Regions from separate parts of the Metabacillus sediminilitoris genome, predicted to be linked through region 3. Evidence: a T-box and tRNA genes for the amino acid it is inferred to sense, from the RefSeq annotation. Region 3 holds a T-box; the other regions hold tRNA genes.
What was found. The T-box of region 3 lies ahead of serS (serine--tRNA ligase). A T-box ahead of a tRNA ligase gene usually reads a tRNA of that ligase, here a tRNA-Ser.
Positions count from the first base shown of each region.

Region 1 (4,994 bases), 210 kb from region 3:
TCATTCTACAAAAGGCACGCCATTACCCATTAACGGGCTTTGACTACTTGTAGGCACACGGTTTCAGGATCTCTTTCACTCCCCTTCCGGGGTGCTTTTCACCTTTCCCTCACGGTACTGGTTCACTATCGGTCACTAGGGAGTATTTAGCCTTGGGAGATGGTCCTCCCTGCTTCCGACGGGATTTCACGTGTCCCGCCGTACTCAGGATCCACTCTGGAGGGAACGAAGTTTCAACTACAGGGTTGTTACCTTCTTTGACGGGCCTTTCCAGACCTCTTCATTTACTCCGTTCCTTTGTAACTCCGTATAGAGTGTCCTACAACCCCAAGAGGCAAGCCTCTTGGTTTGGGCTAATTCCGTTTCGCTCGCCGCTACTTGGGAAATCGCGTTTGCTTTCTCTTCCTCCGGGTACTTAGATGTTTCAGTTCCCCGGGTCTGCCTTTATCACCCTATGTATTCAGGTGAAAATACTACTCCATTACGAGCAGTGGGTTCCCCCATTCGGAAATCTCCGGATCAAAGCTTACTTACAGCTCCCCGAAGCATATCGGTGTTAGTACCGTCCTTCATCGGCTCCTAGTGCCAAGGCATCCACCGTGCGCCCTTAACAACTTAACCTTTGACATCATTGATGTCGTTTTAATCAATTATTAAGAGAATCACTAAACTAAGCGTTTAAACTCAGTGAATTACTTGAATTGTTATCGTTATCTAGTTTTCAAAGAACATATTAAAGAAAGATCAGAATGATCTCTCAAAACTAAACAAAAACCAAGTGTGCCTCATTTTCCTTAGAAAGGAGGTGATCCAGCCGCACCTTCCGATACGGCTACCTTGTTACGACTTCACCCCAATCATCTGTCCCACCTTAGGCGGCTGGCTCCTTACGGTTACCCCACCGACTTCGGGTGTTACAAACTCTCGTGGTGTGACGGGCGGTGTGTACAAGGCCCGGGAACGTATTCACCGCGGCATGCTGATCCGCGATTACTAGCGATTCCGGCTTCATGCAGGCGAGTTGCAGCCTGCAATCCGAACTGAGAATGGTTTTATGGGATTGGCTTGACTTCGCAGTCTTGCAGCCCTTTGTACCATCCATTGTAGCACGTGTGTAGCCCAGGTCATAAGGGGCATGATGATTTGACGTCATCCCCACCTTCCTCCGGTTTGTCACCGGCAGTCACCTTAGAGTGCCCAACTGAATGCTGGCAACTAAGATCAAGGGTTGCGCTCGTTGCGGGACTTAACCCAACATCTCACGACACGAGCTGACGACAACCATGCACCACCTGTCACCACTGTCCCCGAAGGGAAAGGTATATCTCTATACCGGTCAGTGGGATGTCAAGACCTGGTAAGGTTCTTCGCGTTGCTTCGAATTAAACCACATGCTCCACCGCTTGTGCGGGCCCCCGTCAATTCCTTTGAGTTTCAGTCTTGCGACCGTACTCCCCAGGCGGAGTGCTTAATGCGTTTGCTGCAGCACTAAAGGGCGGAAACCCTCTAACACTTAGCACTCATCGTTTACGGCGTGGACTACCAGGGTATCTAATCCTGTTCGCTCCCCACGCTTTCGCGCCTCAGTGTCAGTTACAGACCAGAAAGTCGCCTTCGCCACTGGTGTTCCTCCAAATCTCTACGCATTTCACCGCTACACTTGGAATTCCACTTTCCTCTTCTGCACTCAAGTTCCCCAGTTTCCAATGACCCTCCACGGTTGAGCCGTGGGCTTTCACATCAGACTTAAGAAACCACCTGCGCGCGCTTTACGCCCAATAATTCCGGACAACGCTTGCCACCTACGTATTACCGCGGCTGCTGGCACGTAGTTAGCCGTGGCTTTCTGGTTAGGTACCGTCAAGGTACCAGCAGTTACTCTGGTACTTGTTCTTCCCTAACAACAGAACTTTACGACCCGAAGGCCTTCATCGTTCACGCGGCGTTGCTCCGTCAGACTTTCGTCCATTGCGGAAGATTCCCTACTGCTGCCTCCCGTAGGAGTCTGGGCCGTGTCTCAGTCCCAGTGTGGCCGATCACCCTCTCAGGTCGGCTACGCATCGTCGCCTTGGTGAGCCGTTACCTCACCAACTAGCTAATGCGCCGCGGGTCCATCTGTAAGTGATAGCCGAAGCCATCTTTCAATGTCGAACCATGCGGTTCGAAATATTATCCGGTATTAGCTCCGGTTTCCCGGAGTTATCCCAATCTTACAGGCAGGTTACCCACGTGTTACTCACCCGTCCGCCGCTAATCTTTGGGAGCAAGCTCCCTCAGATTCGCTCGACTTGCATGTATTAGGCACGCCGCCAGCGTTCGTCCTGAGCCAGGATCAAACTCTCCAATAAAGAGTTGATGTAGCTCATAATTTTTGTACTATATAGTACGTTTTGTTAATCGAAATTAACGTTGGCACGCTTGGTTTTGTTTAGTTTTCAAAGATCATTTTTTGGAGCGGGTGAAGGGAATCGAACCCTCATCATCAGCTTGGAAGGCTGAGGTTTTACCACTAAACTACACCCGCATTACGACAAGTCTGGTCGGGAAGACAGGATTCGAACCTGCGACCCCTTGGTCCCAAACCAAGTGCTCTACCAAGCTGAGCTACTTCCCGTCATTATGGCGCGCCCGAGAGGAGTCGAACCCCTAACCTTTTGATCCGTAGTCAAACGCTCTATCCAATTGAGCTACGGGCGCATTTTAACTTGCATCCTAAGTTCGCCGTTATTGAGAAGCGACTTTTATATCATAACACTTCTTAACATCAAAGTCAACATCTTTTTTATTTCTTTTGGTGCGGCCGAGAGGACTTGAACCTCCACGGGGTCGCCCCCACTAGGCCCTCAACCTAGCGCGTCTGCCATTCCGCCACGACCGCGAAAAAACCTTTGGTGCGGGTGAAGGGACTTGAACCCCCACGTCACAAGGACACTAGATCCTAAGTCTAGCGCGTCTGCCAATTCCGCCACACCCGCAAGGTGTGTATATGGTGAGCCATGAAGGACTCGAACCTTCGACCCTCTGATTAAAAGTCAGATGCTCTACCGACTGAGCTAATGGCTCTAATAATGGCTGGGCTAGCTGGATTCGAACCAACGAATGACGGAGTCAAAGTCCGTTGCCTTACCACTTGGCTATAGCCCATTGAAATTATTGCGTGATTTCACTCCCGTGAACAATCACCACAACCACTTATTAAAACTTCCTTTGAAATAACAAGAATTTAATATTATCATATCTGTTCCATCAACTCAAGCGTTATTTTTTACCAATAACTTGAATGGCGGTCCGGACGGGACTCGAACCCGCGACCTCCTGCGTGACAGGCAGGCATTCTAACCAACTGAACTACCGGACCAAATGTTGAATTTTACGGAAATAAATAGGAGGTGAGTTTTGTGCATTGTTCTCACAAGTGCCCACTTCCTGTTTTTCCACGATATGATATGACCCGTACGGGATTCGAACCCGTGTTACCGCCGTGAAAGGGCGGTGTCTTAACCGCTTGACCAACGGGCCGTAATATAATATATGGCGGAGAAGGAGGGATTTGAACCCTCGCGCCGCTTACGCGACCTACACCCTTAGCAGGGGCGCCTCTTCAGCCACTTGAGTACTTCCCCATATGGCTCCGCAGGTAGGACTCGAACCTACGACCGATCGGTTAACAGCCGATAGCTCTACCACTGAGCTACTGCGGAATAATCATTACAGACTTCCTTTATTATATAAAGGGCATCTTGTCCTGTCAAGACTTATTCTTAATAATTAAGTCCCATCAGCGACGGCTTTTATAATTTATCACAGCATACTATTCCGCGTCAACCCTTTTTATAAAGATAGATTTTCCCTCCGCATTTTCCACAGACAAGTCTAGTAGTATCTACCTTTCTCTTCCTTTTATAAATAAGCGAACAGCTTTTACATTTATAAATGAGGGGAGCACTATTTGACTTTATTTCTTTCTTTAGAGGTTTGCAAAACCTTGGTGCTCCGACTTCTTTTAGCAAGTCTTTAAAATCTTTATCTCCATGTTTATATCCTTTCCCCTCTAAATGTAAATGGTAGTGACATAATTCATGTTTAATGATACCGATTATTTCTTCTAGACCATGTTCGATATAGTATTTTGGATTAATATCTATATTATGACTTCTTAATAGATACCTTCCTCCAGTCGTTCTAAGTCTTTTATTAAAGGTCACTTGATGATTAAATGGTTTATGAAAATAGTTCAAGGATATTTCTTCAACAAGTTGTTGAAGCTTCATATCATCCATTATTGATTCCCCCAACTTTTAGTAACTCTGTACTAGCAATCCGCATACATTATAAACACCCATACTCCATTATAAAGCGAGACTTCTATAGTAGGAAGTTTCTTTATCCACTGATTATTATAAATAATAATAAGCATATACGGCCAGCCCCCCAGTCTACATCAGACCCTCTACGTCTTAAAGTAGTGAATGACTGCCCGTTAATTTGCGATAATAAATAAGGAGGAATGATCAATGCCATCATGGTTACAAAATCAAATGCAGCGAGCATTTTATGAAAAAAATCGTTATCAAATCAAATTATTGAATCAATGTTGGTTTTTTTATAAAGAAAAACACTGCTCATAAAGCAGTGTTTTAACTTTTCACCATTGTTAAGGCTACTCTTCCCTTTTTAAAATCAACATCATCTACCCATACTGTTACTACATCACCAACAGCTACAATATCAAGAGGATGTTTTACAAAGGATTTACTTAATTTAGAGATATGAACAAGACCGTCCTGCTTAACACCAATATCGACAAAGGCACCAAAATCCACTACATTTCTTACCGTTCCTTGTAATTCCATTCCTTGTTGCAAGTCTTCTAATTTCAGTACATCCTTCTTCAATAATGGTTTTGCAACATCATCACGGGGATCCCTTTCAGGACGTATTAACGCATCACAAATATCTTTAAGAGTTAACTCACCTATCGAAAGAACATCTGC
Region 1 covers NZ_CP046266.1:230,576-235,569, reverse strand. Annotated here, with positions in the region: rRNA gene GMB29_RS01340 (23S ribosomal RNA) at 1-621, opposite strand, end outside; rRNA gene GMB29_RS01335 (16S ribosomal RNA) at 799-2,348, opposite strand; tRNA gene GMB29_RS01330 (tRNA-Gly) at 2,451-2,524, opposite strand; tRNA gene GMB29_RS01325 (tRNA-Pro) at 2,538-2,614, opposite strand; tRNA gene GMB29_RS01320 (tRNA-Arg) at 2,621-2,697, opposite strand; tRNA gene GMB29_RS01315 (tRNA-Leu) at 2,793-2,878, opposite strand; tRNA gene GMB29_RS01310 (tRNA-Leu) at 2,890-2,975, opposite strand; tRNA gene GMB29_RS01305 (tRNA-Lys) at 2,988-3,063, opposite strand; tRNA gene GMB29_RS01300 (tRNA-Gln) at 3,070-3,144, opposite strand; tRNA gene GMB29_RS01295 (tRNA-Asp) at 3,282-3,358, opposite strand; tRNA gene GMB29_RS01290 (tRNA-Glu) at 3,448-3,519, opposite strand; tRNA gene GMB29_RS01285 (tRNA-Ser) at 3,533-3,623, opposite strand; tRNA gene GMB29_RS01280 (tRNA-Asn) at 3,627-3,701, opposite strand; gene GMB29_RS01275 (SprT family protein) at 3,822-4,280, opposite strand; gene cmpA (cortex morphogenetic protein CmpA) at 4,515-4,628, shown strand; gene GMB29_RS01265 (Tex family protein) at 4,638-4,994, opposite strand, start outside.
Region 1: it encodes a tRNA-Ser, which carries the amino acid that the T-box ahead of serS (serine--tRNA ligase) is inferred to sense. The anticodon was not compared.

Region 2 (4,994 bases), 290 kb from region 3:
TAAATACTCGAGACCTTGTTAAAAACCTCAATCCCTCAGGACCCTCTAAAGAAAACATTCCGCCTCTACCTTCAACAACATCTATAATTAATTGTGTATGCTTCCAATATTCATATTGTGCTTTTCCAATATAAAATGGACATCCATCAATATAACCGAGAAAAACATCCTGATCACCTATTAAGAATTCATCTTTTGGATAGCACATTGGTGAACTTCCATCACAACATCCTCCTGATTGATGAAACAATAGTGGTCCATACTTCTTTTTTAGTACTGTAACTAATTCAGATGCATTTTTAGAAATAATAACTTTTGGAACTTTCCCCATCCTTATTCCCCCTAAAAAACTGACTCCCACACACAAAGTGGAAGTCAGTTCATTTTTTAGTTACAATTAAAAGAAGCCTAACTTACTTGGACTATAGCTAACTAACATGTTTTTGGTTTGTTGATAATGACTTAACATCATTTTATGATTTTCTCTTCCTATGCCTGACATCTTGTAACCACCAAAAGCAGCATGAGCCGGGTAAGCATGGTAGCAATTTGTCCAAACTCGTCCTGCTTCGATTCCCCTGCCAAATCTATATGCAGTATTAATATCTCTTGACCAAACACCAGCACCTAACCCATATAAAGTATCATTGGCAATTGTCAACGCTTCTTCTTGATTACTAAATGTTGTTACAGTAACAACTGGTCCAAATATTTCTTCTTGGAAAATCCTCATTTTATTATGCCCTTTAAACACAGTTGGTTTTACATAATACCCTCCACTTAAATCACCTTCCAAAAAGTTGCGCCTACCGCCTGTTAAAACTTGTGCACCTTCTTGTTCTCCTATATCAATATAAGAAAGGATTTTTTCAATCTGCTCTGCAGATGCTTGTGCACCAATCATCGTATTTGTATCTAATGGATTCCCCTGCTTGATATCTTTTACACGTTTTAAAGCCTTTTCGATAAAATCATCATAAATAGATTCTTGAATTAAAGCACGTGATGGGCATGTACAAACTTCTCCCTGATTAAGAGCAAACATAACAAAACCTTCAATCGCCTTATCTAAAAAGTCGTCGTCTTTTTCCATTACATTTTCAAAGAATATATTAGGGGACTTACCTCCAAGCTCTAGTGTAACTGGTATTAAATTCTGGGAAGCATATTGCATAATTAGACGTCCAGTCGTTGTTTCTCCTGTAAATGCAACTTTAGCAACTCTATTACTAATTGCGAGTGGCTTGCCTGCTTCTAAACCAAAACCGTTAACAATATTAACTACACCTTTTGGTAACAGGTCTGCAATTAATTCCATTAAAATTAAGATACTTACAGGCGTTTGTTCTGCAGGTTTTAATACAACACAGTTTCCTGCAGCTAAAGCTGGAGCTAATTTCCAAGTTGCCATTAAAATTGGAAAGTTCCATGGAATAATTTGTCCCACTACACCTAATGGTTCATGAAAGTGATAAGCAACAGTGTCTTTATCTATTTCACTGATACTACCTTCCTGAGAACGTATGCTTCCAGCAAAATAACGAAAATGATCTATTGCTAAGGGAATATCTGCATTTAATGTTTCTCTAATTGGTTTACCGTTATCCCATGTTTCAGCAACAGCTAGCATTTCTAAATTTGTTTCAATGCGATCAGCAATCTTATTTAATATATTTGCACGTACAGCAGCAGACGATTCTCCCCATGCTTTTTTTGCTGCATGTGCTGCATCAAGTGCAAGCTCGATATCTTCTGCAGTAGAACGAGGCACTTCGCAAAAAGCATGTCCATTTACCGGTGAAACATTTTCAAAATATTCACCTTTAACTGGCGCTGTCCACTCTCCACCAATATAATTTTCATATCGCGATTTAAAACTAACTTTAGATCCCCTCGTGCCAGGTTGTGAAAAAATCATTAGAATCCCTCCTATTATTTATGGATAACAAATAAAAGATTGATAGCCTTCAAGAAGTTTTTATGTAAGCGTTACTTAAACTACCGATATATTTTATTCTAAAAAAAGGATTTTATTACCTATAGGAGGACAAAACCAATATTTTTCTATGAGACCGTGAAGATTAATGGTAAGAGGATATAAGCTAGCTAGTTTTCGCACTTGGTAAGTAGAAGAAACACAGCCTAAATGAATGTAGCATTAAGTGGATTTAAATGAGGTATTATGATAGGAGTTATTGTAAAAGTATATATTAAAAAAACTAATCCAATAAGTGGATTAGTTTTTTACGCGCCTTAGAGGATTCGAACCTCTGACCGACAGCTTAGAAGGCTGTTGCTCTATCCTGCTGAGCTAAAGGCGCATGATATGTATAAAATAGACATTGGAACCACTATTGTCACTGACAATTAGTATTATTACCTCTATAGCATTTGCAGCTCCAAATAAAAAATGGCTCCGCAGGTAGGACTCGAACCTACGACCGATCGGTTAACAGCCGATAGCTCTACCACTGAGCTACTGCGGAATAAAATAAAATGGTGGGCCTAAATGGACTCGAACCATCGACCTCACGCTTATCAGGCGTGCGCTCTAACCAGCTGAGCTATAGGCCCATTTTTGTCTAACTTCGGCTACTAGCTTTTCGGCCACTTCAAACTGTTCCCACAAATCCAAAACAAGGATTTGCATGACCAGCTCTCAAAGCAGAACAGTCGCCTATGTATTTCAAATTTTGGAGCGGGTGAAGGGAATCGAACCCTCATCATCAGCTTGGAAGGCTGAGGTTTTACCACTAAACTACACCCGCAAACATAAAAGGGGCGACTGATGGGAATCGAACCCACGAATGTCGGAACCACAATCCGATGCGTTAACCACTTCGCCACAATCGCCACGTATATTCTAATTGGTGGAGGGGGGCAGATTCGAACTGCCGAACCCTAAGGAGCGGATTTACAGTCCGCCGCGTTTAGCCACTTCGCTACCCCTCCATGTGATTTAGATGAATACAAACAAGAATAAGTTTAAAGGTGGCTCAGGACGGAATCGAACCGCCGACACATGGATTTTCAGTCCATTGCTCTACCGACTGAGCTACTGAGCCAAATTGTTTTCGGCTTCCGCTAAGCTTCAAATCTCTACGTCAACTCCTGCACTCACATCCTCACGTATTTACATACGCTCCGGTGTTCGCTTAGTCGTTTCCTCGACCTTTTCGCTTATCGAAACCCTTTTACTTGAGATAAGTGTTTTTGTAAAATAATGGCGGTCCGGACGGGACTCGAACCCGCGACCTCCTGCGTGACAGGCAGGCATTCTAACCAACTGAACTACCGGACCATTTTGGTTGTACTTAACAGCACTACTATGTTTCCTCGCTAAGAAGAATAACCAACGTAGCATCGTCAACTAAATTTGGTTGCGGGGACAGGATTTGAACCTGCGACCTTCGGGTTATGAGCCCGACGAGCTACCGGACTGCTCCACCCCGCGACAATAAAGAGAATTAAATATGGAGGAGGAAGGGGGATTCGAACCCCCGCGGGCTTTGACACCCCTGTCGGTTTTCAAGACCGATCCCTTCAGCCGGACTTGGGTATTCCTCCAATAAATGGACCCTGTAGGACTCGAACCTACGACCGGACGGTTATGAGCCGTCTGCTCTAACCAACTGAGCTAAGGGTCCAATATTCATGAGTTTAATTGTCAATAATACTATTTAGGACAATTATTTAATTTTAATAGCGGCGGAGGGAGTCGAACCCACGACCTTTCGGGTATGAACCGAATGCTCTAGCCAGCTGAGCTACACCGCCATAATATAAAGGATGTTAAGTGGAGCCTAGCGGGATCGAACCGCTGACCTCCTGCGTGCAAAGCAGGCGCTCTCCCAGCTGAGCTAAGGCCCCATGTTTTAATTGGCGCGCCCGAGAGGAGTCGAACCCCTAACCTTTTGATCCGTAGTCAAACGCTCTATCCAATTGAGCTACGGGCGCATATTATATGAAGTGCCGAGGACCGGAATCGAACCGGTACGGTAGTCACCTACCGCAGGATTTTAAGTCCTGTGCGTCTGCCAGTTCCGCCACCCCGGCATATCTGGAGCGGAAGACGGGATTCGAACCCGCGACCCCCACCTTGGCAAGGTGGTGTTCTACCACTGAACTACTTCCGCAATATTTAAATGGTGCGGGTGAAGGGACTTGAACCCCCACGTCATAAAGACACTAGATCCTAAGTCTAGCGCGTCTGCCAATTCCGCCACACCCGCAAGGTGTGTAAATGGTGAGCCATGAAGGACTCGAACCTTCGACCCTCTGATTAAAAGTCAGATGCTCTACCGACTGAGCTAATGGCTCAATATAAAATGAATATTGAATCAATGGTGGAGGATGACGGGATCGAACCGCCGACCCTCTGCTTGTAAGGCAGATGCTCTCCCAGCTGAGCTAATCCTCCAAATTAAAGATAAATGAAATGGTGACCCGTACGGGATTCGAACCCGTGTTACCGCCGTGAAAGGGCGGTGTCTTAACCGCTTGACCAACGGGCCAACAACAAAATTTTACAAAATAATAGCCCCAAATAAGGGGCTTTACCTGGCAACGTCCTACTCTCACAAGGGGAAACCCCTAACTACCATCGGCGCTGAAGAGCTTAACTTCCGTGTTCGGCATGGGAACGGGTGTGACCTCTTCGCCATCGTCACCAGATAAATGTATATGTTGAAGGATATTCCTTCAAAACTAGATAACGATTCACAATTCATTCACTCAACTGAGTTTATACTCTTACATTGTCCAGCTCCAGAAGCCAAATCCTACGGTCATTTCACACTCTCCTGCGAAGTCAAAGTACGACTTCTTCTCGAGCGCTCCAATGCCCTATGGATTTAAGCGGGCTTCTTCCGCTTTTCTATTTAGGTTAAGTCCTCGATCGATTAGTATCAGTCAGCTCCACACGTCACCGCGCTTCCACCTCTGACCTATCAACCTGATCATCTTTCAGGGATCTTACTAGCTTACGCTATGGG
Region 2 covers NZ_CP046266.1:307,502-312,495, reverse strand. Annotated here, with positions in the region: gene GMB29_RS01725 (DUF779 domain-containing protein) at 1-331, opposite strand, end outside; gene adh (aldehyde dehydrogenase) at 398-1,918, opposite strand; tRNA gene GMB29_RS01715 (tRNA-Arg) at 2,248-2,321, opposite strand; tRNA gene GMB29_RS01710 (tRNA-Asn) at 2,412-2,486, opposite strand; tRNA gene GMB29_RS01705 (tRNA-Ile) at 2,498-2,574, opposite strand; tRNA gene GMB29_RS01700 (tRNA-Gly) at 2,695-2,768, opposite strand; tRNA gene GMB29_RS01695 (tRNA-His) at 2,781-2,853, opposite strand; tRNA gene GMB29_RS01690 (tRNA-Tyr) at 2,869-2,952, opposite strand; tRNA gene GMB29_RS01685 (tRNA-Phe) at 2,993-3,065, opposite strand; tRNA gene GMB29_RS01680 (tRNA-Asp) at 3,225-3,301, opposite strand; tRNA gene GMB29_RS01675 (tRNA-Met) at 3,378-3,454, opposite strand; tRNA gene GMB29_RS01670 (tRNA-Ser) at 3,475-3,567, opposite strand; tRNA gene GMB29_RS01665 (tRNA-Ile) at 3,574-3,647, opposite strand; tRNA gene GMB29_RS01660 (tRNA-Met) at 3,704-3,777, opposite strand; tRNA gene GMB29_RS01655 (tRNA-Ala) at 3,798-3,870, opposite strand; tRNA gene GMB29_RS01650 (tRNA-Arg) at 3,881-3,957, opposite strand; tRNA gene GMB29_RS01645 (tRNA-Leu) at 3,971-4,056, opposite strand; tRNA gene GMB29_RS01640 (tRNA-Gly) at 4,062-4,136, opposite strand; tRNA gene GMB29_RS01635 (tRNA-Leu) at 4,147-4,232, opposite strand; tRNA gene GMB29_RS01630 (tRNA-Lys) at 4,245-4,320, opposite strand; tRNA gene GMB29_RS01625 (tRNA-Val) at 4,345-4,420, opposite strand; tRNA gene GMB29_RS01620 (tRNA-Glu) at 4,440-4,514, opposite strand; rRNA gene rrf (5S ribosomal RNA) at 4,559-4,674, opposite strand; rRNA gene GMB29_RS01610 (23S ribosomal RNA) at 4,882-4,994, opposite strand, start outside.
Region 2: it encodes a tRNA-Ser, which carries the amino acid that the T-box ahead of serS (serine--tRNA ligase) is inferred to sense. The anticodon was not compared.

Region 3 (4,994 bases):
TCGGTGGATTCTTTAGCGGACTATGGGGAAGTGTAACAGATACAGTTAAAGGCTGGTTTTAAAAAAAAGACTCCTAATCGGGGGCTGTTGACAATTAAATAGGAATTTCTAAAACCTGTGTAGAATTTTATCCTATACAGGTTTTTTTATGGGGGGATTTCTTATGATGGGCCGTAAAGAAGAAACGCAAGGGAAATTGGAGTTTATTGATTTAAACTCGTTTGTTCCTTCTGATCATGTTTTGAGAATCATTCAGGAGAAGATTGACTTCTCCTTTATCTATAAGAAGATGGAAAAGTATTATTCAAAGGTTGGACGAAAATCTCTAGATCCGGTGCTGTTATTTAAAATGATCTTGATTGGCTATTTATTCAATATTGATTCCGAACGACAGCTGGAAAAGGAAGTGATCCTAAACCTTGCGTACCGCTGGTTCTTAGGACTGGATTTGACTGATCCCGTCCCCGATCATTCCGTATTTAGCCAAAACCGGCGCAGACGATTTAAAGATGGGAAAGTATTTCAGGAAATCTTTGACCACATTATTCAGCTCTGTGTTGATAAAGGGATCGTAACCGGAGAAGTCATCGTCACTGATTCGACTCATATCAAAGCGAGTGCAGCGAAAGACAAAGTTCAAAAAGTGGAAGTGACCCAAACCCCTTCCCAGTACCTGAATACGCTTGAAGAAGAAGCAAAAAAGATCGAGATGGAACTGGAAGAGAAACGAAAAGAAGCAGGCACACAAAAACGCGGTCGAAAACCTAAAGGCCCAATAACCATTACCACTTCAGTGGTGACAACTGATCCAGATTCCGGTTTGCTGAACCGTCCAGGGAAACCAGGCGGCCCCCATTATTTAGCGCATACAAGCATTGATGCGGCAAATGGCATTATTGTCGATATTCATCCAACGGCTGGAAACCTCAATGATTGTGAACTCTTTGTTGAAAGGCTCAACGTGACCCAGGAAAAGTTCGGTTTGGATATTAAAAAGGCAGGAGCCGACCGAGGGTATGACACCACCCCGATTTATCATGGACTGAATTCTCTTGGAATTATCGGATACATCAGTCCCACCGAATCCAATTCGGCTTCTGACTCCACGTCTTATAGAGAATTTACCTATATTGGCGAAAGGGATGCTTACATTTGTCTCAATCAAAAGGTGTTGAGCTTTACTCACCTAGCCCAATCGAAGAAAGGACAATACATAAAAACGTATTCAGCGAAGGCCAGAGACTGTAAAGTCTGTCCATTAAGAGATTCTTGTTTTGGACCCACAGCCAGTAAACGGACGATTGGCCGTCCAATTGCCCATGAGCTACTGGAAGCAAATGCAGAAAGAGCGAAAACAAATGAATATAAATGGGTTCAAAAACTAAGAAGGGTGTGGTGTGAAGGATCCTTTGGTACGATGAAGATGAAGCATAACTTATATAAAACCTATAAAAGGGGCATTGAAAAAATCTTGGAACAATGTCTCTTTTCTGCGTTGGCTTTAAACTTAAAACGAATGATAAAGGTGTTAGATTAACCTAGAAAGGATGAAAGAAAGAAGGTAAAACGACCGATTAGCTAAGAAAATATAACAAAAGGGAAAGGAGCAAACGCTCCTTTCCCCTTTGTCAACAGCCCCTAATCGGGAGTCTTTTTTTTTGAAAAAATGATAGAGATTCGTAACAAAAATACATATATAATAGCAAAAATGATAGAATAGTGGATGATTTAGGAATTGTTTAACTAATTGCATTAATTTCTATATGATTTTTTTATAAGTTAGGATAAAATATAGCTTAGGTGAATTTTAATCAACTCTATTACAAATCCTATGCTTAGGAAATTACATAAGGGGGACAAACAGAATGAGTAATACAACAGGTACTGATCGCGTAAAACGTGGGATGGCAGAAATGCAAAAAGGCGGCGTCATTATGGACGTTGTTAATGCAGAGCAAGCTAAAATTGCTGAGGAAGCTGGTGCAGTAGCAGTAATGGCGCTTGAGCGTGTTCCTGCAGATATCCGTGCTGCTGGCGGAGTTGCTAGAATGGCAGATCCTACAATCGTTGAAGAAGTAATGAATGCAGTTTCTATCCCGGTAATGGCAAAGGCACGTATTGGACACATCGTGGAAGCTCGTGTGCTTGAAGCAATGGGAGTAGACTACATTGATGAAAGTGAAGTACTGACTCCTGCAGATGAAGAATTCCATTTACTAAAAAGTGAGTTCACAGTTCCTTTCGTATGTGGATGCCGTGATTTAGGTGAAGCAACTCGCCGTATTGCTGAAGGTGCTTCAATGCTTCGTACAAAAGGTGAGCCTGGTACAGGAAACATTGTTGAAGCTGTGCGTCATATGCGTAAAGTAAATGCACAAATTCGCAAGGTAGTTGCTATGAGTGTAGATGAATTAATGACAGAAGCAAAAAATCTTGGTGCTCCATTTGAACTTCTTCTTCAAATTAAAAAAGAAGGAAAATTACCAGTAGTTAACTTTGCAGCAGGTGGTGTAGCGACTCCAGCAGATGCTGCGTTAATGATGCAGCTAGGTGCAGATGGTGTATTTGTTGGTTCAGGTATTTTTAAATCTGAAAATCCAGCTAAATTTGCTCGTTCAATCGTTGAAGCAACGACACACTATCAAGACTATGAACTAATTGCTAAGCTTTCAAAAGGCCTAGGTTCAGCAATGCAAGGAATCGAAATTTCTAGTCTTTTACCTGAGCAAAGAATGCAAGAGCGCGGTTGGTAATTAAAAGGAGTTATTAAAATGCTAAAAATCGGTGTTTTAGGATTACAAGGCGCTGTAAGAGAACATATTCATTCAATCGAAGCATGTGGTGCTGAAGGCGTAGTCGTTAAGAACGTCAGCCAGCTAGAAGAGGTTGATGGACTAATTATTCCAGGCGGAGAAAGTACAACAATGCGTCGCCTTATTGATAAATATGATTTTATGGAGCCTTTAAAGAAGTTTGCTCAAGATGGAAAGCCTATGTTTGGCACATGTGCTGGTTTAATTATTCTTGCAAAAAATCTTGTCGGATATAGTGAACCACATTTAGGAGTGCTAGATGTAACGGTAGAACGTAATTCATTTGGACGACAAAAGGATAGCTTTGAGGCTGAGCTAATGATTACGGGTGTCGGTGAAGACTTTGTAGGCGTTTTTATTCGTGCTCCACACATTGTTGAAGTTGGAGAAGATGTTGAAATCTTATCAAAGCATAATGGCCGTATCGTTGCAGCACGTCAAGGACAGTTTCTTGGATGTTCATTCCATCCTGAATTAACGGATGATCATCGCATGACTCAATTATTCATTAATATGGTAAAAGAGTCGAAGTAGTAGTATAAAAAACTTGAAGATGCTGTATACTTGTAGTAAATTATCATTACTCAATCAAATATGTAAACATGTTGATAGGAACTAGTAGCAGGATATTCTATCTGTAGAGAGCCGATGGTTGGTGGAAATCGGTGTTAGATACTTGCGAATCCATCCTTGAATGAATCGCTGAACTAATATTCTGTTAAAGTAGGCAATTCCGGTTATGACCGTTATTCATTAAGTGAAAGATACTTCATGTGTCTTTAACTAGGGTGGCAACGCGGGTAACTCTCGTCCCTTTTGGGGATGGGAGTTTTTTGTTGTTTAAAAATATAGGGTTATTTCCTAAAAAAAGGAGAATGAGACATGCTTGATATTAAGTATTTACGGACTAATTTTGAAGAAGTGAAAGAAAAATTATCTAATCGAGGCGAGGATCTAACTGACTTCGGTAAATTTGAAGAGCTAGATATGAAGAGAAGAGAGTTAATCTCTCTTACAGAAGAATTAAAAAGCAAACGAAATGAAGTATCTTCTCAAATCGCGCAATTAAAAAGAGAAAAACAAGATGCAGATCATTTAATCAAAGAGATGAAAGAAGTTGGCGATAACATTAAAGGTTATGATGATCAATTGCGTGAGGTTGAAGCTGAATTAGATACGTTACTTTTATCAATTCCAAATATCCCGCATGAAAGTGTTCCTATCGGTGACACAGAAGATGATAACATTGAGATTCGAAAATGGGGTGAGCTTCCTGAATTTGAATTTGAACCGAAGCCACACTGGGAAGTAGCTGATTCATTACAAATTTTAGATTTTGAAAGAGCCGGTAAAGTAACCGGAAGCCGCTTCGTATTTTACCGCGGTCTAGGTGCTAGACTTGAAAGAGCGCTTTATAGCTTTATGCTTGATCTTCATGTTGATGAACATGGTTATACAGAAATTTTACCGCCATTCATTGTAAATCGCGAAAGTATGACTGGTACTGGTCAATTACCGAAATTTGAGGAAGATGCATTCAAAATTGCTGGGGAGAATTACTTTTTAATTCCAACTGCCGAAGTTCCAGTAACAAACTTACATCGTGAAGAAATTTTAACTGTTGAACAGTTACCTATTAGTTATGTTGCATATAGTGCAAACTTCCGTTCAGAGGCAGGATCTGCTGGAAGAGATACGCGGGGCCTAATTCGTCAACATCAATTTAATAAAGTTGAACTTGTTAAATTTGTTAAGCCAGAGGATTCATATGAGGAGCTTGAAAAGCTGACAGGGCACGCTGAAAAGGTGCTTCAGCTATTAGGGTTGCCATACCGTGTATTAAGCATGTGTACAGCTGATTTAGGCTTCACAGCTGCTAAGAAATATGATCTTGAAGTTTGGCTCCCAAGCTATGGGACGTATCGTGAGATTTCTTCTTGCAGTAACTTTGAGGCATTCCAAGCACGACGTGCAAACATTCGCTTCAGACGCGATCCAAAGGCAAAGGTTGAACATGTTCATACTCTGAATGGTTCTGGTTTGGCAATCGGAAGAACGGTTGCGGCTATTTTAGAAAATTATCAGCAAGAGGATGGTTCTGTCATTATTCCTGAAGTATTAAGACCATACATGGGGAATAAGGAACGAATTTGTTTATAGGAATTAGAATATTTGTGTACG
Region 3 covers NZ_CP046266.1:20,580-25,573, forward strand. Annotated here, with positions in the region: gene GMB29_RS00080 (D-alanyl-D-alanine carboxypeptidase family protein) at 1-62, shown strand, start outside; gene GMB29_RS00085 (IS1182 family transposase) at 167-1,537, shown strand; gene pdxS (pyridoxal 5'-phosphate synthase lyase subunit PdxS) at 1,866-2,753, shown strand; gene pdxT (pyridoxal 5'-phosphate synthase glutaminase subunit PdxT) at 2,772-3,347, shown strand; T-box leader at 3,410-3,631, shown strand; gene serS (serine--tRNA ligase) at 3,696-4,973, shown strand.

Region 4 (4,994 bases), 600 kb from region 3:
GTGATAAAGGCAGACCCGGGGAACTGAAACATCTAAGTACCCGGAGGAAGAGAAAGCAAACGCGATTTCCCAAGTAGCGGCGAGCGAAACGGAATTAGCCCAAACCAAGAGGCTTGCCTCTTGGGGTTGTAGGACACTCTATACGGAGTTACAAAGGAACGGAGTAAATGAAGAGGTCTGGAAAGGCCCGTCAAAGAAGGTAACAACCCTGTAGTTGAAACTTCGTTCCCTCCAGAGTGGATCCTGAGTACGGCGGGACACGTGAAATCCCGTCGGAAGCAGGGAGGACCATCTCCCAAGGCTAAATACTCCCTAGTGACCGATAGTGAACCAGTACCGTGAGGGAAAGGTGAAAAGCACCCCGGAAGGGGAGTGAAAGAGATCCTGAAACCGTGTGCCTACAAGTAGTCAAAGCCCGTTAATGGGTAATGGCGTGCCTTTTGTAGAATGAACCGGCGAGTTACGATCCCGTGCAAGGTTAAGTTGATGAGACGGAGCCGCAGCGAAAGCGAGTCTGAATAGGGCGAAAGAGTACGTGGTCGTAGACCCGAAACCAGGTGATCTACCCATGTCCAGGGTGAAGTTCAGGTAACACTGAATGGAGGCCCGAACCCACGCACGTTGAAAAGTGCGGGGATGAGGTGTGGGTAGCGGAGAAATTCCAATCGAACTTGGAGATAGCTGGTTCTCTCCGAAATAGCTTTAGGGCTAGCCTTGAAATTGAGAGTCTTGGAGGTAGAGCACTGATTGGACTAGGGGCCCCCATCGGGTTACCGAATTCAGTCAAACTCCGAATGCCAAAGACTTATGTTCAGGAGTCAGACTGCGAGTGATAAGATCCGTAGTCAAGAGGGAAACAGCCCAGACCACCAGCTAAGGTCCCAAAGTATACGTTAAGTGGAAAAGGATGTGGAGTTGCTTAGACAACCAGGATGTTGGCTTAGAAGCAGCCACCATTTAAAGAGTGCGTAATAGCTCACTGGTCGAGTGACTCTGCGCCGAAAATGTACCGGGGCTAAACGTATCACCGAAGCTGTGGATTGTTCTTACGAACAATGGTAGGAGAGCGTTCTAAGGGCTGTGAAGCTAGACCGGAAGGACTAGTGGAGCGCTTAGAAGTGAGAATGCCGGTATGAGTAGCGAAAGAGGGGTGAGAATCCCCTCCACCGAATGCCTAAGGTTTCCTGAGGAAGGCTCGTCCGCTCAGGGTTAGTCGGGACCTAAGCCGAGGCCGAAAGGCGTAGGCGATGGACAACAGGTTGAAATTCCTGTACCACCTCCTCACCATTTGAGCAATGGGGGGACGCAGAAGGATAGGGTAAGCGCGCTGTTGGATTAGCGCGTCCAAGCAGTTAGGCTGACAACGAGGCAAATCCCGTTGTCGCAAAGGCTGAGCTGTGATGGCGAGGGAAATATAGTACCGAAGTTCCTGATTCCACACTGCCAAGAAAAGCCTCTAGCGAGGTGAGAGGTGCCCGTACCGCAAACCGACACAGGTAGGCGAGGAGAGAATCCTAAGGTGAGCGAGAGAACTCTCGTTAAGGAACTCGGCAAAATGACCCCGTAACTTCGGGAGAAGGGGTGCTTTTTCAGGGCTTGCCCTGCGAAAAGCCGCAGTGAATAGGCCCAGGCGACTGTTTAGCAAAAACACAGGTCTCTGCGAAGCCGCAAGGCGAAGTATAGGGGCTGACGCCTGCCCGGTGCTGGAAGGTTAAGGGGAGAGGTTAGCGCAAGCGAAGCTTTGAACCGAAGCCCCAGTAAACGGCGGCCGTAACTATAACGGTCCTAAGGTAGCGAAATTCCTTGTCGGGTAAGTTCCGACCCGCACGAAAGGCGTAACGATCTGGGCACTGTCTCAACGAGAGACTCGGTGAAATTATAGTACCTGTGAAGATGCAGGTTACCCGCGACAGGACGGAAAGACCCCGTGGAGCTTTACTGTAGCCTGATATTGAATTTTGGTACAGCTTGTACAGGATAGGTAGGAGCCTGAGAAGCCGGAGCGCTAGCTTCGGTGGAGGCGTCGGTGGGATACTACCCTGGCTGTATTGAAATTCTAACCCGCAGCCCTTATCGGGCTGGGAGACAGTGTCAGGTGGGCAGTTTGACTGGGGCGGTCGCCTCCTAAAATGTAACGGAGGCGCCCAAAGGTTCCCTCAGAATGGTTGGAAATCATTCGTAGAGTGTAAAGGCACAAGGGAGCTTGACTGCGAGACCTACAAGTCGAGCAGGGACGAAAGTCGGGCTTAGTGATCCGGTGGTTCCGCATGGAAGGGCCATCGCTCAACGGATAAAAGCTACCCCGGGGATAACAGGCTTATCTCCCCCAAGAGTCCACATCGACGGGGAGGTTTGGCACCTCGATGTCGGCTCATCGCATCCTGGGGCTGTAGTCGGTCCCAAGGGTTGGGCTGTTCGCCCATTAAAGCGGTACGCGAGCTGGGTTCAGAACGTCGTGAGACAGTTCGGTCCCTATCCGTCGTGGGCGTAGGAAATTTGAGAGGAGCTGTCCTTAGTACGAGAGGACCGGGATGGACGCACCGCTGGTGTACCAGTTGTCTTGCCAAAGGCATAGCTGGGTAGCTATGTGCGGAAGGGATAAGTGCTGAAAGCATCTAAGCATGAAGCCCCCCTCAAGATGAGATTTCCCATAGCGCAAGCTAGTAAGATCCCTGAAAGATGATCAGGTTGATAGGTCAGAGGTGGAAGCGCGGTGACGTGTGGAGCTGACTGATACTAATCGATCGAGGACTTAACCTAATATATATGCGTTAAACAAAGTGAATTGAATTGTGAATCGTTATCTAGTTTTGAAGGAACAACCTTCAAACTAAATGTCTGGTGACGATGGCGAAGAGGTCACACCCGTTCCCATGCCGAACACGGAAGTTAAGCTCTTCAGCGCCGATGGTAGTTAGGGGTTTCCCCTTGTGAGAGTAGGACGTTGCCAGGCAAAAGCCCCTTAGTTGGGGCTATTATTTTGTCAATTTATAATTGGCCCGTTGGTCAAGCGGTTAAGACACCGCCCTTTCACGGCGGTAACACGGGTTCGAATCCCGTACGGGTCACCATTTACACCTTTCATTGGAGGATTAGCTCAGCTGGGAGAGCATCTGCCTTACAAGCAGAGGGTCGGCGGTTCGATCCCGTCATCCTCCACCATTATTAAGTACAAATAAATTAATTCAACAATATTTTAATTATGCCGGTGTAGCTCAATTGGTAGAGCAACTGACTTGTAATCAGTAGGTTGGGGGTTCAAGTCCTCTCGCCGGCACCATTTTTCTTAATGGAGAATTTGGATATTCTAATTTATGGGGCCTTAGCTCAGCTGGGAGAGCGCCTGCTTTGCACGCAGGAGGTCAGCGGTTCGATCCCGCTAGGCTCCACTTATGATGGAGGAATACCCAAGTCCGGCTGAAGGGATCGGTCTTGAAAACCGACAGGGGTGTCAAAGCCCGCGGGGGTTCGAATCCCCCTTCCTCCTCCATAATTAATTCTCTTTATTGTCGCGGGGTGGAGCAGTCCGGTAGCTCGTCGGGCTCATAACCCGAAGGTCGCAGGTTCAAATCCTGTCCCCGCAACCAATTTTAGTTGACGATGCTACGTTGGTTATTCTTCTTAGCGAGGAAACATAGTAGTGCTGTTAAGTGGAACCAAAATGGTCCGGTAGTTCAGTTGGTTAGAATGCCTGCCTGTCACGCAGGAGGTCGCGGGTTCGAGTCCCGTCCGGACCGCCATTTTATTCCAGTAGGAGTAACAACTACTAATGACATGGAAATAGATTGTGTGTGGCTCGGTAGCTCAGTCGGTAGAGCAATGGACTGAAAATCCATGTGTCGGCGGTTCGATTCCGTCCCGAGCCACCTTTAAACATAATCTGATTTGTATTCTTCTAAATCATATGGAGGGGTAGCGAAGTGGCTAAACGCGGCGGACTGTAAATCCGCTCCTTAGGGTTCGGCAGTTCGAATCTGCCCCCCTCCACCATTTTAATAGGGGCATAGTTTAACGGTAGAATAGAGGTCTCCAAAACCTTTGATGTGGGTTCGATTCCTACTGCCCCTGCCAATTTTATAATGGCGATTGTGGCGAAGTGGTTAACGCATCGGATTGTGGTTCCGACATTCGTGGGTTCGATTCCCATCAGTCGCCCCATTTTTTATTAGAGGGAATAGGTTTCAATTAGCGCTACACATAAGAGTTGTTAGAAAGAAAAATTTGATGAAATTGTACAGATTTTATTAAGTTTTAAAATTGACTTGGTAGTGACTATTTCCTAGAAGAATAACTATCTTGCGGGTTTTGCATGCTAGAATAGTTTTTTTAAATAAAGGCGATACTGAGTGAGTAGTTTTTATCTTGCTTTAAAGTATACTTAGTAGTCGACGATATTTCGTGCAGCATATTCTGGAAGTTTTGCATGAAGCTAATCAATGGGCTATAGCCAAGCGGTAAGGCAACGGACTTTGACTCCGTCATTCGTTGGTTCGAATCCAGCTAGCCCAGCCATATTTATAAGGCATCATAGCCAAGTGGTAAGGCAGAGGTCTGCAAAACCTTTATCCCCGGTTCAAATCCGGGTGGTGCCTCCAATATTTCGATATGCGGGTGTAGTTTAGTGGTAAAACCTCAGCCTTCCAAGCTGATGATGAGGGTTCGATTCCCTTCACCCGCTCCAAAATGTGAAATGCGTAGGCGACTGTTCAGCTTTGAGAGACGATGGAGAGCTGGTCATGCAAATCCTGGTTTTGGATTTGTGGGAACAGATCGAAGCGGCCGAAAAGCTAGGAGCCGAAGCTAGACAAAATGGGCCTATAGCTCAGCTGGTTAGAGCGCACGCCTGATAAGCGTGAGGTCGATGGTTCGAGTCCATTTAGGCCCACCATTTTATTTTATTCCGCAGTAGCTCAGTGGTAGAGCTATCGGCTGTTAACCGATCGGTCGTAGGTTCGAGTCCTACCTGCGGAGCCATATGGGGAAGTACTCAAGTG
Region 4 covers NZ_CP046266.1:618,904-623,897, forward strand. Annotated here, with positions in the region: rRNA gene GMB29_RS03225 (23S ribosomal RNA) at 1-2,760, shown strand, start outside; rRNA gene rrf (5S ribosomal RNA) at 2,838-2,953, shown strand; tRNA gene GMB29_RS03235 (tRNA-Glu) at 2,997-3,071, shown strand; tRNA gene GMB29_RS03240 (tRNA-Val) at 3,087-3,162, shown strand; tRNA gene GMB29_RS03245 (tRNA-Thr) at 3,205-3,280, shown strand; tRNA gene GMB29_RS03250 (tRNA-Ala) at 3,317-3,389, shown strand; tRNA gene GMB29_RS03255 (tRNA-Ser) at 3,398-3,490, shown strand; tRNA gene GMB29_RS03260 (tRNA-Met) at 3,511-3,587, shown strand; tRNA gene GMB29_RS03265 (tRNA-Asp) at 3,664-3,740, shown strand; tRNA gene GMB29_RS03270 (tRNA-Phe) at 3,794-3,866, shown strand; tRNA gene GMB29_RS03275 (tRNA-Tyr) at 3,907-3,990, shown strand; tRNA gene GMB29_RS03280 (tRNA-Trp) at 3,998-4,071, shown strand; tRNA gene GMB29_RS03285 (tRNA-His) at 4,083-4,158, shown strand; tRNA gene GMB29_RS03290 (tRNA-Gln) at 4,438-4,512, shown strand; tRNA gene GMB29_RS03295 (tRNA-Cys) at 4,522-4,595, shown strand; tRNA gene GMB29_RS03300 (tRNA-Gly) at 4,608-4,681, shown strand; tRNA gene GMB29_RS03305 (tRNA-Ile) at 4,812-4,888, shown strand; tRNA gene GMB29_RS03310 (tRNA-Asn) at 4,900-4,974, shown strand; tRNA gene GMB29_RS03315 (tRNA-Ser) at 4,978-4,994, shown strand, end outside.
Region 4: it encodes a tRNA-Ser, which carries the amino acid that the T-box ahead of serS (serine--tRNA ligase) is inferred to sense. The anticodon was not compared.